2 regions of the Mesorhizobium sp. USDA 4775 genome follow, and region 2 is predicted to be linked to the other one. Evidence: predicted binding sites of a transcription regulator. Region 2 holds the regulator's gene; the other holds the start of a gene.
The links. Region 2 encodes PhoB, which activates phosphate uptake and scavenging genes when phosphate is short. Its sites were predicted from a motif close to TGTCATNNANCTGTCAT; they were not measured.

Region 1 (5,550 bases), 3.2 Mb from region 2:
CGCTCGCTGGCTGGAAGTGCGTGACGAAGCGGCCCTTGGTCGCGCCTGGGCCGAACACCGAGCCATTCTGGCCGCGGCACGCCTTGGCGATGCCGATCAGGCAGCCCGCCTGCTTTCTGCCCACATCGTCGGCAGCCGCGACCGGCTTGTGACGTCGCTCGCCAACGACCGACGCGGCCTTCGCGCCAGGGGATTTGCCGTCGTGGCTGCTTAGCACCGCTATAGGGCAGGGCGCTCGCCGGCAAAAACAGGCGACGCCTCACGCCAAGCCCACTTTCGGCCTCGCTTCACGGACGCCGATGGCGTAAGAGCGGCGATGGAAAACAACCGATTTGAAACACCCGTGACCGTCAAGTCCGTCACGGCGGGAAGCACTCAGCTCTTGCGAACGGCCCGCGAGGCATCCGAATACCTCCTCAACAGCTGGCCCGGCAAGCGCAGTCCCAAGCATCGCGCGGCGCTGCAGGCCTGCCACGATGCGCTGGCCGGCGACAAGCCGGCCATGAACGCGCGGCGTGCCTTTATCGCCGCGGCGCGCGAAGTGGACGTTTTTGTCAGCGACAAGGCTCCTGCCTGACGCAGAACCATTGGCTGGATTGAGGCAAGGCCCGCATATGCGGGCCTTTTGCCGTCATTCCGCCGTTTCGTTTTCGATCTCTGCCTCGGGCTTGGAACGTTCGCGCGCGGCAACCTTGGCCGCCAGCTTTTCGGCCTTCTTCGCCGCCTTCTGCCGGTCGCGTTCCTTGCGTTCCTGATCGTAGTTTGGTGCTCGCGCCATATCGGCTCCTTTTGACCTGCCTTGCGGCTCTGATCCTGCCTAGGAGCATTAGCCGTCAAACACAACAGCTGAAACGACAGTGCGCGTGCACGGCCCCGGAGATCCGTGGGGGCTTGCCAGATCGGCGCCATAATGATGTAGGAAACGCGGGGCGCCAGCGTATTTGAGAGCTGCCCGTTTGTTTTGACCAAGTGAATCATGGCCACAATTGCGCGGACGTCGGCACGGGTTTTCTACTATGCGCGAAACGTCGTGCGCGATGTCATTCCACAAGCCCTGTTCCGCCGCAGGCTGGCTGCTCGCCTCGAACAGGCCATGCTTTCCGACGAGGCGGCGCGGCGGCGGCTGAATGACTACAACAAGCTGCAGGATGGTTTCGCGCCAAGCGCCAATGCGGTGCGCATCAGCAAACTGCCCTTCACGCCTACCATGTACTATTACGACCTGAAGGAATTCGCCCGCTATTTCGATCCCGGATTGCTCATCGACGTCGAATTCGGCGACGTCAGGGACGTACCGAAGGTGCCGACGATCGTCAAGGATCGGCCGATCCGTGATGACGACCAGAACGCGGTCATCATGAAGCTCGACAAGTTCCGCCACTTCCAGATGCCGGCTGACGCCATCTCGTTCGCCGACAAGTTGCCTATGGTGGTCTGGCGTGGTGATCTCAACAATCCGATCAGGACACGGTTTCTGCAAGCGGTGCGCGACCTGCCATTCTGCGATGCCGGCTCGCACAAGCCGAACGCACCGGCCGAATACGCCAAGCCCTTTCTCAGCATCAGCCAGCACCAGCGCTACCGCTACATCGTCTCGCTGGAGGGCAATGACGTGGCGACCAACCTCAAATGGATCTTGAACTCGAAGTCGCTTTGCCTGATGCCGCCACCGACATACGAGACATGGTTTGCGGAGCGGCAGCTCGAGGCCAATGTCCACTATGTGCCGCTCGATCCGGATTTTGCCGATCTCAGCGAAAAGGTGCGCTATTTCGAACGGCATCCGGCGCAGGCCGAGCGCATCATCGCCGCAGCCAACGCCTATTGCCGGAAATTCTCCAATGAGCGGGACGAGCAGGCGATCTCCCTGCTCGTGCTCTACAAATATTTCGTGCTCAGCGGCCAGATCGAACCCGATCCCGAACTGTGGCGCTTCATCCAGGGCTAGCGCCTCCGCCTGGTGGTCAGATCACGCTACGGTCGAGAACCATGTCGGCGGGGCCGAAGCGATCCCTTGCCGTCAGTTGCTGGTGCCAATAGGGGTAGAGCACGGGCGGCCGGCTGACCGCGTCGAGGCGCTGGCGTTCCTCAGGGCTGAGCGCCAGGCTTGCGGCAGCGAGATTGTCCTTGAGCTGGGCATCGTTGCGGGCGCCGATCACCAGCGAGGAGACGGCGGGGCGGCCGAGCAGCCAGGCCAGCGCCACCTGAGCGGCCGATACGCCGCGAGCCTTGCCGATCTCGACCAGCACATCGACGATCCGCCAGAGCCGGTCCTCGTCGCGGATCGGCGGCTCGGACCAGCCAGCGAGTTGCCGTGCGGTCGGGCTGTCGCGGTGGTATTTGCCGGACAGCAGGCCGCCGGCGAGCGGGCTCCAGACCAGCACGCCCAGTCCCTGGTCGACCGAGATCGGCAGCAGTTCATATTCCGCCTCTCGCGCCTCCAGCGTGTAGTGGATTTGCTGGGTGACGAAGCGCTGCTGGTGGCGGCTGTCGCTGATCGAGAGCGCCTTCATCACCTGCCAGCCGGACCAGTTGGAGCAGCCTATATAGCGCACCTTGCCCTGGTTGACCAAAGTGTCGAGCGCCGCGACCGTTTCCTCGACCGGGGTAAGCCCGTCCCACTGGTGGACGAAATAGATGTCGATGACGTCGGTCCTCAGCCGCTTCAGGCTCTTCTCGCATTCGCGGATCAGATGGTGGCGCGACAGGCCTTCGTCGTTCGGTCCGCTGCCGATCCGCATGCGCGCCTTGGAGGCGATGAGCACGTCGTTCCTGCGCTTGCCGCCGAGCGCTTCGCCGATGATCTCCTCCGACAGGCCGTTCGAATAGACATTGGCGGTGTCGATGAGGTTGATGCCGGCGTCGATGCACATGTCGATCATGCGCCTGGCTTCGGCAAGATCGCTGTTGCCGACCGCGGCGAAAGGCCCGGTGCCGCCGAAGGTCATGGTGCCCAAAGTCAGTGTCGAAACCTTCAGGCCGGAACGGCCAAGGGTGCGGTATTCCATGTCAGCCCTCGCGATTGCGCTGAATTGGGGCGGGGCCAAGGGGCAGCCCGGAATGCGAGCCGGGATTTGTAGGACAATCCGGCCGGCTTGTCGCCATGCCATGGTGATGGATCGATTGGACATGGTAGACACCCCGGCTGTCGCTATCGCGCCCGGGCTGCAATAAAACCGTCACTGCCGGTCTATATTGAAGTCGGCTCAGGTGTTTCCCTTTCCAGGCTGCTGGCCAGCAATTTGGGGCGCCGTACGGGAACCGACAGGGCTTGCAAGCGGAGCAGTGCAAATGACTGAGCTAAGACAGAATTCTCCCGCCAAGGACTGGCTCGAAGCCGAGCTCGCCGACACGCTCGACGAAGACTATGAACTCGAAATGTCGGAGCCGACGCTGTCGATGGAGATCGCCAAGATCTACAAGAACGCGCATCCGCCTTCGATCGACCGCATGCAATATTTTCGCGACCTGATCACGCTGCAGTCCGAATTGATCAAGCTGCAGTCCTGGGTCGCCTACCACAAGAAGAAGCTGGTGGTGATTTTCGAGGGCCGCGACTCCGCCGGCAAGGGCGGCGTCATCAAGCGCATAACACAGCGGCTCAACCCGCGCATCTGCCGCGTCGTTGCGCTGCCGGCGCCGACCGAACGCGAGAAGTCGCAATGGTACTTCCAGCGCTATGTTCCGCATCTGCCGGCAGGCGGCGAGATCGTGCTGTTCGACCGCTCCTGGTACAACCGCTCCGGAGTCGAGCGGGTGATGGGCTTTGCCGATGCGGGTCAGGTCGAGGAATTTTTCCGCGACGTCCCCGAGTTCGAGCGGATGCTGGTGCGCTCGGGCATCACAGTGGTCAAATATTGGTTCTCGATCACCGACGAGGAGCAGCAGATGCGCTTCCTGATGCGCATCCATGACCCGATGAAGCAGTGGAAACTGTCGCCGATGGATCTGCAATCGCGCGTGCGCTGGGAGCAGTACACCAAGGCCAAGGAAGAGACCTTCGCCCGCACCAATATTCCCGAGGCGCCCTGGTTCATCGTCGAGGGCAATGACAAGAAGCGGGCGCGGCTGAACTGCATCGATCATCTGCTCAAGCAGATGCCGTATGAAGAGGTCCCGCACGAGGAGATCACGCTGCCGGAACGCGTCTTCAATCCCGAATACGAGCGCCAGACGCTGCCGCGCGAGCTTTACGTGCCGGAGAAGTATTGAGCGCCTTTTCATTCTCCCCGTGTCACGGGGAGGTGAGGAGTGGTCTGCGCAGCAGACGAAAAGCCAACTGCTTGGCTTTTCGAACAACGAACGCCGAAGGGCCGCGCTGGCGTTGATGAATTTATTGCCATCGGACGCTCTAACCTCCAAACGTCGGCGCCGCCACTCATTGCCCTGCCGGGCATTTCTCCCCGTGGAACGGGGAGAAAGTGGCTAACCCCGCTTGATCACCACATGCGTGGCAAGCGCCGTCGCCACCTGCTCGGTGCATTGATAGCCGAGCTTCAACATATCCAGGCCGGCGAAGAGGTGCTCGCCCTTGCCAAGCAGCACCGGCGAGATTGCCAGATGCATCTCGTCGATCAAGCTCTCCTGCAGATATTGCCGGATGGTGGCGACGCCGCCACCGATCCGCACATCCTTGCCGCCAGCCGCCGCCTTCGCCTGCTCGAGCGCCGAATGGATGCCGTCGGTCACAAAATAAAAGGCCGTCCCGCCTTCCATCGTGATGGGTGCCCGCGCGTGGTGCGTCAGCACGAAAGTCGGCACGTGGTAGGGAGGGTTGTCGCCCCACCAGCCTTTCCAGTTGTCGTCAGGCCATTCGCCGCGGATCGGCCCGAACATGTTGCGGCCGAGAATCCAAGCGCCGACATTTTCGAAACTGCGCTCCGCGAACCCATCGTTTACATCGGCGGTGCCGCCATCTTTTCCGAGCACCATCTTGCGGAAGGTGCGGGTGTCGACAAACCACTTGTGCAAGGATTCCCCGCCGATGCCGAGCGGATTTTGCAGATCTTGATCGAGACCGGCGCCATAGCCGTCGAGCGATAGGGTGAATGCGTTGACACGCAGCTTGGACATGAAAGCCTCCTCGATAACCAGTTGTATTTTGCAATCGGTTGTTGTTTAGCAAACCGGTTGCGAATTGCAAGCGCTATTTTCTAAGGCGAAAAGACACATACCCGGATCTCGCCGCCAAGCGGTGTCCCTATTGTTTCGTGATGATCGGTTCGGACGACAACCGGCCGCTGGGACGGCCGCCGATCGCCCAACCATGAAGTGGATCAGAAGCATCCTCTGGAGGCGTCCGCCATACCTTCGGGCGAGGTGCGGCTGCCGGCCGCCTCCGGCCGTGCGGCTATCATAGCCGCGGCTGCCGGTTTTTGTCTGCTGGAATTCGAAAGAACCGCCGACCGGTCGAAAGACTGGTGACGTCTACTGAAAGGCTTTGCCGGGGAGGCCGGTCTACCCCTTCAGCATTTCGGCCACTTCGGGCGCGAAATAGGTCAGGATGCCGTCGCAGCCGGCGCGCTTGAAGGCGAGCAGCGATTCCAGCAT
Region 2 (5,550 bases):
CTACACCTCCTCGCTGGTCGCGCTCGGCCTTATCCTGTTCGTTATCACCTTCCTGATCCTTGCCATCGCCCGCTACATGCTGATGCGCATCGACGCCCGCACGGGAGCCTGACCGATGTCGACAGCCGCATCGCTTCACCAAAGCCGCAAGCGCAAGAATGGCGTGATGATGACGCTGTGCGTCATCTCTGCCGGCATAGGCCTTGCCTGGCTGGCGCTGATCCTTGGCGCCTTGCTCTACAAGGGCCTGGCCGGCGTCTCCCTCTCGGTCTTCACGGAGATGACGCCACCGCCCGGCGACGCCGGCGGCCTGCTCAACGCCATCTACGGCAGCATCGTGATGACCATCATCGGCATCATCGTCGGCACGCCGATCGGCGTGCTGGCCGGTACCTATATGGCCGAATATGGCCGCTTCTCGAAGCTCACCACGGTGGTGCGCTTCATCAACGACATCCTGCTGTCGGCGCCGTCGATCATCATCGGCCTGTTCGTCTATGAGCTTATGGTGCGGCCGATGGGCCATTTCTCGGCGATCGCCGGTGCCGTAGCACTCGCCATCCTGGTCATCCCCGTCGTCGTGCGCACCACCGAGGACATGCTCAACCTGGTGCCCAACGCCTTGCGCGAAGCCGGCACCGCGATCGGCGCGCCGCGCTGGGTGGTCATCCGCTCGGTTGCCTATCGCGCCGCGCTTTCGGGCATCGTCACCGGCATATTGCTGGCCATCGCCCGCATCTCCGGCGAGACCGCACCGCTTCTTTTCACGGCGCTGAACAACCAGTTCTGGTCGAGCAATCTCAACGCGCCGATGGCCAGCCTGCCTGTCACCATCTTCCAGTTCGCTCTCAGCCCCTATGAGGAATGGCAGCAGCTGGCCTGGACCGGTGCACTCATAATCACATTGACGGTTCTCGCGCTCAGCATCTTCGCGCGCAGCCTGACCGGACGCAGAGAGGACAAATGAGCCAGATGTTGTCTCCAGACATGACGATCGCCGCCGAGGCGGTGACCAAGGCCAAGATCGAGGTCAAGAACCTCAACTTCTACTACGGCCAGTCGAAGGCGCTGAAGGATATCACGCTGTCGCTGCCCGAGCGCAGCGTCACCGCCTTCATCGGCCCGTCGGGTTGCGGAAAGTCGACGCTGCTGCGCGTCTTCAACCGCATCTACGAGCTTTATCCCAAGCAGACCGCCGAGGGCCAGGTGCTGCTCGACGGCCAGAACATCCTCGACCGTTCGCAGGATCTCAACCTGCTGCGCACCAAGATCGGCATGGTGTTCCAGAAGCCGACGCCGTTCCCGATGTCGATCTACGAGAACATCGCTTTCGGCGTCAGGCTCTACGAGAAGATCAGCAAGGCCGAGATGGACGGCCGTGTCGAGCAGGCGCTCAAGCGCGCGGCGCTGTGGACCGAGGTCAAGGACAAGCTCAATGCCAGCGGCCTCAGCCTGTCGGGCGGCCAGCAGCAGCGGCTGTGCATCGCCCGCACCGTGGCGGTGAAGCCGGAGGTGATCCTGCTCGACGAGCCGGCCTCGGCGCTTGACCCGCTGTCGACCGCCAAGATCGAGGAGCTGATCGACGAGCTGCAGGCCGACTACACGATCGTCATCGTCACCCACAACATGCAGCAGGCGGCGCGCGTCTCGAAGCAGACCGCCTTCATGTATCTGGGCGAACTGGTCGAGTTCGACCGCACCGAGAAGATCTTCACGTCGCCTCGCGAGAAGCGCACGCAAGACTACATCACCGGCCGCTTCGGCTGATCGCACGCATACGAGGACCAGGATCATGGCCGAACACACAGTCGCAGCCTTCGACGAGGATCTCGGACAGATCAGCAGGCTGATCAGCGACATGGGCGACCTCGCCGGCTCGATGGTCGGCGGCGCCACCAAGGCACTGCTGAACTCCGACAATGCTCTCGCTCAGCGCGTCGTCTCCGACGACGCCATCATGGATGCGCGCCAGCGCGAACTCGACGACCGCGCCATCACGCTGATCGCCAAGCGCCAGCCGATGGCCGACGACCTGCGCCATGTCGTCGGCTCGATCCGCATGGCCGGCGACCTCGAACGCATTGGCGACCTTGCCAAGAACATCGCCAAGCGCGTCGGCACTGTCGGCCTCAGCGCCACGCCGCGCGACCTGTCGCATTCCATCGACGCCATGGCGCAGCTGGTGTTGATCCAGGTGCAGGGTGTGATCGAGGAGTATGCGGCGCGCGATGCCGCGGCACTGGCGAAGCTGCGCGCCGACGACGAGCGCATCGACGTCAAATACACCTCCGTCTTCCGCGAATTGCTGACCTATATGATGGAAGACCCGCGCAACATCACGGCTTGCACGCATCTGTTGTTTTGCGCCAAGAATCTCGAACGCATCGGCGACCATGTGACCAACATCGCCGAGAATGCGTACTATGTCCTGACCGGCACGCAACTGCCCGCCAACCGTCCAAAACAGGACGAGACGGCGATGTCGGCGCCGGCGGCCTGAGCGCAGGGGTAATCAATCGATGATCGCACCACGCATCATGGTGGTGGAGGACGAGGAGCCGCTCGGCGTGCTCCTCCGCTACAATCTGGAATCGGAGGGTTACCAGGTCGAGGTGGTGACCCGCGGCGACGAAGCCGAAATCCGCCTGCAGGAGAACGTGCCCGACCTCCTTGTGCTCGACTGGATGGTGCCGGCGGTGTCCGGCATCGAACTCTGCCGGCGCCTGCGAATGCGGCCCGAGACCGAGCGGCTGCCGATCATCATGCTGACCGCCCGGGGCGAGGAAAGCGACCGTGTACGTGGGCTCTCCACCGGCGCCGACGACTATCTGGTCAAGCCGTTCTCGACGCCGGAATTCATGGCCCGCGTCAAGGCGCTGCTGCGCCGCGCCAAGCCGGAAGTGCTGTCCAGCGTGCTCAAGGTCGGCGATATCGTGCTCGACCGTGAATCGCACCGGGTCTACCGCAAGAAGAGCGAGATCCGGCTCGGGCCGACCGAATTCCGCCTGCTCGAATTCATGATGCGGCACCCCGGGCGCGTGTTCTCGCGCAGCCAACTGCTCGACAATGTCTGGGGCGAGACGATCTACATCGACGAGCGCACCGTGGACGTGCATGTCGGCCGGTTGCGCAAGGCGGTCAACAATGGCCGCATGCCGGATGTCATCCGCACCATCCGTGGGGCGGGCTACGCGATCCGCGAGGATTGAGCACGACCTGACTCAGGCGACGTTTTTCTTCGCGGCAGGGCCTGCTTTCGTTTGCACGCCGGGCGCGAAAATCTCCTGGTCGACGAAGGTCAGCGCGCGCATGGCACAGCCTTCGCGGATCAGCGGCAGTTCGTTCGGCTCGGTGTCGAAGGAGATCGATTTCGAGTGCTGGCCGCCGGCGGTCTGGGCGATGGCCTCGCGCAATGCCGGCTCGATCAGGTCGAAGGCAGCGGCGCTGACGCCGACCATGGCGACGGGCGCGGGATCGATCAGCGCAAACAGGCTGCCGAGGCCGTAGCCGAGTGCCTCCCCGGCCTTGCGGTAGGCTTCGCGCTCGGGCCCGTCCCGTTCCCGTGCCGTCGCGGCCAGCGCCCGCATCTGCGCGTCGCTGACATCGGCCACCGGCTCGGTGTCCTCGCTGAGCTGCCTGGCGTTGCGCCAGATGGCGTAATTGCCGGCATAGGCCTCGACACAGCCGCGCCGCCCGCAGCGGCAGAGCGCGCCGCCCGGCCGGTGGATCATGTGGCCGAATTCGCCGCCTGAGGAATGGGTGCCAGTGAACAGCTCGCCCTTCAGCACCAGCCCCATGCCGATGCCGTGCGAAAGCAGGATGGCGATGAAGTCGTCACGGTAGCGCTCGGGATCGCGCCAGCGCAGCGCCACCGCCATCATGTTGCAGTCGTTTTCCATGGTGGCGGGGATACCGAACTCGGCTTCGAGTATGTCGGCGAAGGCGATGTCGGTCTGCGGTGTGATCGGCGACCACAGCATCGCCCGGGCCTCGGTGTCGGTGATGCCCTGGATCGCCAGCGCGATGCGGGCGACGCTGCGTACGTCGATGTCGGGATCCTCGAGGCGCCGCCGCACTATGGCCACGCACTCGCCGATCAGCGCCTCGCGCGACATGGTCAGCGTGTCCAGCCGGCGCTGTTCCTCCGATATCACCTGGCCGGCATAGTCGATGACTGCAACCGATAGGAAATTCAGCGACAGCACCACGGTCATTACAGCCGTGGCCTCCGGATTGAGGCCGAGGCCGACCTGCGGCCTGCCGCGTTTCAGCGCGCCGGCCTCGCTCGGCTTGCCCTCGGCCAGGATGCCTTCACCGATCAGGTCGGAGGAAATCGCCGATATGGTCGAATGGCTGAGGCCGGTGGTCGCTGCGATCTCGGTGCGCGAGGGCCGGCCGGCCCGGCGCACGGCCGCGATCACCATGGCGCGGTTGCGCCGGCGCAGATCGTCGTGGCGGATTCCGACCGACATGTTTTTCACATCCTCCCGGTCGCCGCGGTTCTTCCGGTCCTCCCTCGAACGCTGCCGGCGACACGGTCAAATACTGGCAGAAGCGGCCTGTGCTGTCATTTATTTATTGCGAAGCTCGAAAAAAATTCAGAGGGACATCTAAATCCATCAGAATCGTTGTTGACAGCGTTCCGGTGTTGGATCAGTGTTTTTTCGAGGCTCGAAAAAATAGGGCCTCTGTGCCGGCCTTAGGGCCAGTTTGGTCGCGCCATACGCGGCGCAGGGAGGAATATCATGAAGAGATTCACAGCCGCCATCCTGGCGGGTGTCGCCATGTCGCTGACGCTTGCGTCGGTCGCGCAGGCGAAGGACAAGGTCATCGGCGTTTCGTGGTCCAACTTCCAGGAAGAGCGCTGGAAGACCGACGAGGCCGCCATGAAGAAGGCGATCGAGGCCGCCGGCGACAAATATATTTCCGCCGATGCGCAATCCAATCCCGGCAAGCAGCTTACCGATGTCGAGAGCCTGATCTCGCAGGGCGCCAATTCGCTGATCATCCTGGCCCAGGATGCCTCGGCCATCGGCCCAGCCGTGCAGAAGGCGCTGGACGAAGGCATTCCGGTCGTCGGCTATGACCGCCTGATCGAGAACAAGGACGTCTTCTACCTGACCTTCGACAACAAGGAAGTCGGCCGCTTGCAGGCCAGCGCGGTGTTCAAGGCCAAGCCGGAAGGCAACTATGTCTTCATCAAGGGCTCGGGCGCCGATCCGAACGCCGACTTCCTGTTCGCGGGCTCGATGGAAGTGCTCAAGGCTGCCATCGACAGCGGCAAGATCAAGAATGTCGGCGAGGCCTATACAGACGGCTGGCTCCCCGCCAACGCCCAGAAGAACATGGAGCAGTTCCTGACCGCCAACGACAACAAGGTCGACGCGGTCGTCGCGGCCAATGACGGCACCGCCGGCGGCGTCGTCGCGGCGCTGACGGCGCAGGGTCTTGCCGGCACCGTGCCGGTTTCGGGTCAGGACGGCGACCATGCCGCGCTGAACCGCATCGCGCTTGGCACCCAGACCGTGTCGGTGTGGAAGGACGCGCGCG

Region 1: ppk2 (polyphosphate kinase 2) is a predicted target of PhoB. The motif match lies at 3,167-3,183, and genes of this name have one in related genera.

The regions. Positions count from the first base shown of each region.
Region 1 is NZ_JBSSFM010000001.1:3,467,862-3,473,411, forward strand. Features, by position in the region: gene ACVILI_RS16780 (GntR family transcriptional regulator) at 1-214, shown strand, start outside; gene ACVILI_RS16785 (DUF982 domain-containing protein) at 317-577, shown strand; gene ACVILI_RS16790 (hypothetical protein) at 632-778, opposite strand; gene ACVILI_RS16795 (glycosyl transferase family 90) at 977-1,948, shown strand; gene ACVILI_RS16800 (aldo/keto reductase) at 1,965-3,008, opposite strand; gene ppk2 (polyphosphate kinase 2) at 3,292-4,212, shown strand; gene ACVILI_RS16810 (dihydrofolate reductase family protein) at 4,426-5,073, opposite strand; gene hemB (porphobilinogen synthase) at 5,458-5,550, opposite strand, start outside.
Region 2 is NZ_JBSSFM010000001.1:245,810-251,359, reverse strand. Features, by position in the region: gene pstC (phosphate ABC transporter permease subunit PstC) at 1-112, shown strand, start outside; gene pstA (phosphate ABC transporter permease PstA) at 116-967, shown strand; gene pstB (phosphate ABC transporter ATP-binding protein PstB) at 964-1,767, shown strand; gene phoU (phosphate signaling complex protein PhoU) at 1,793-2,500, shown strand; gene phoB (phosphate regulon transcriptional regulator PhoB) at 2,520-3,209, shown strand; gene ACVILI_RS01210 (ROK family protein) at 3,222-4,472, opposite strand; gene xylF (D-xylose ABC transporter substrate-binding protein) at 4,746-5,550, shown strand, end outside.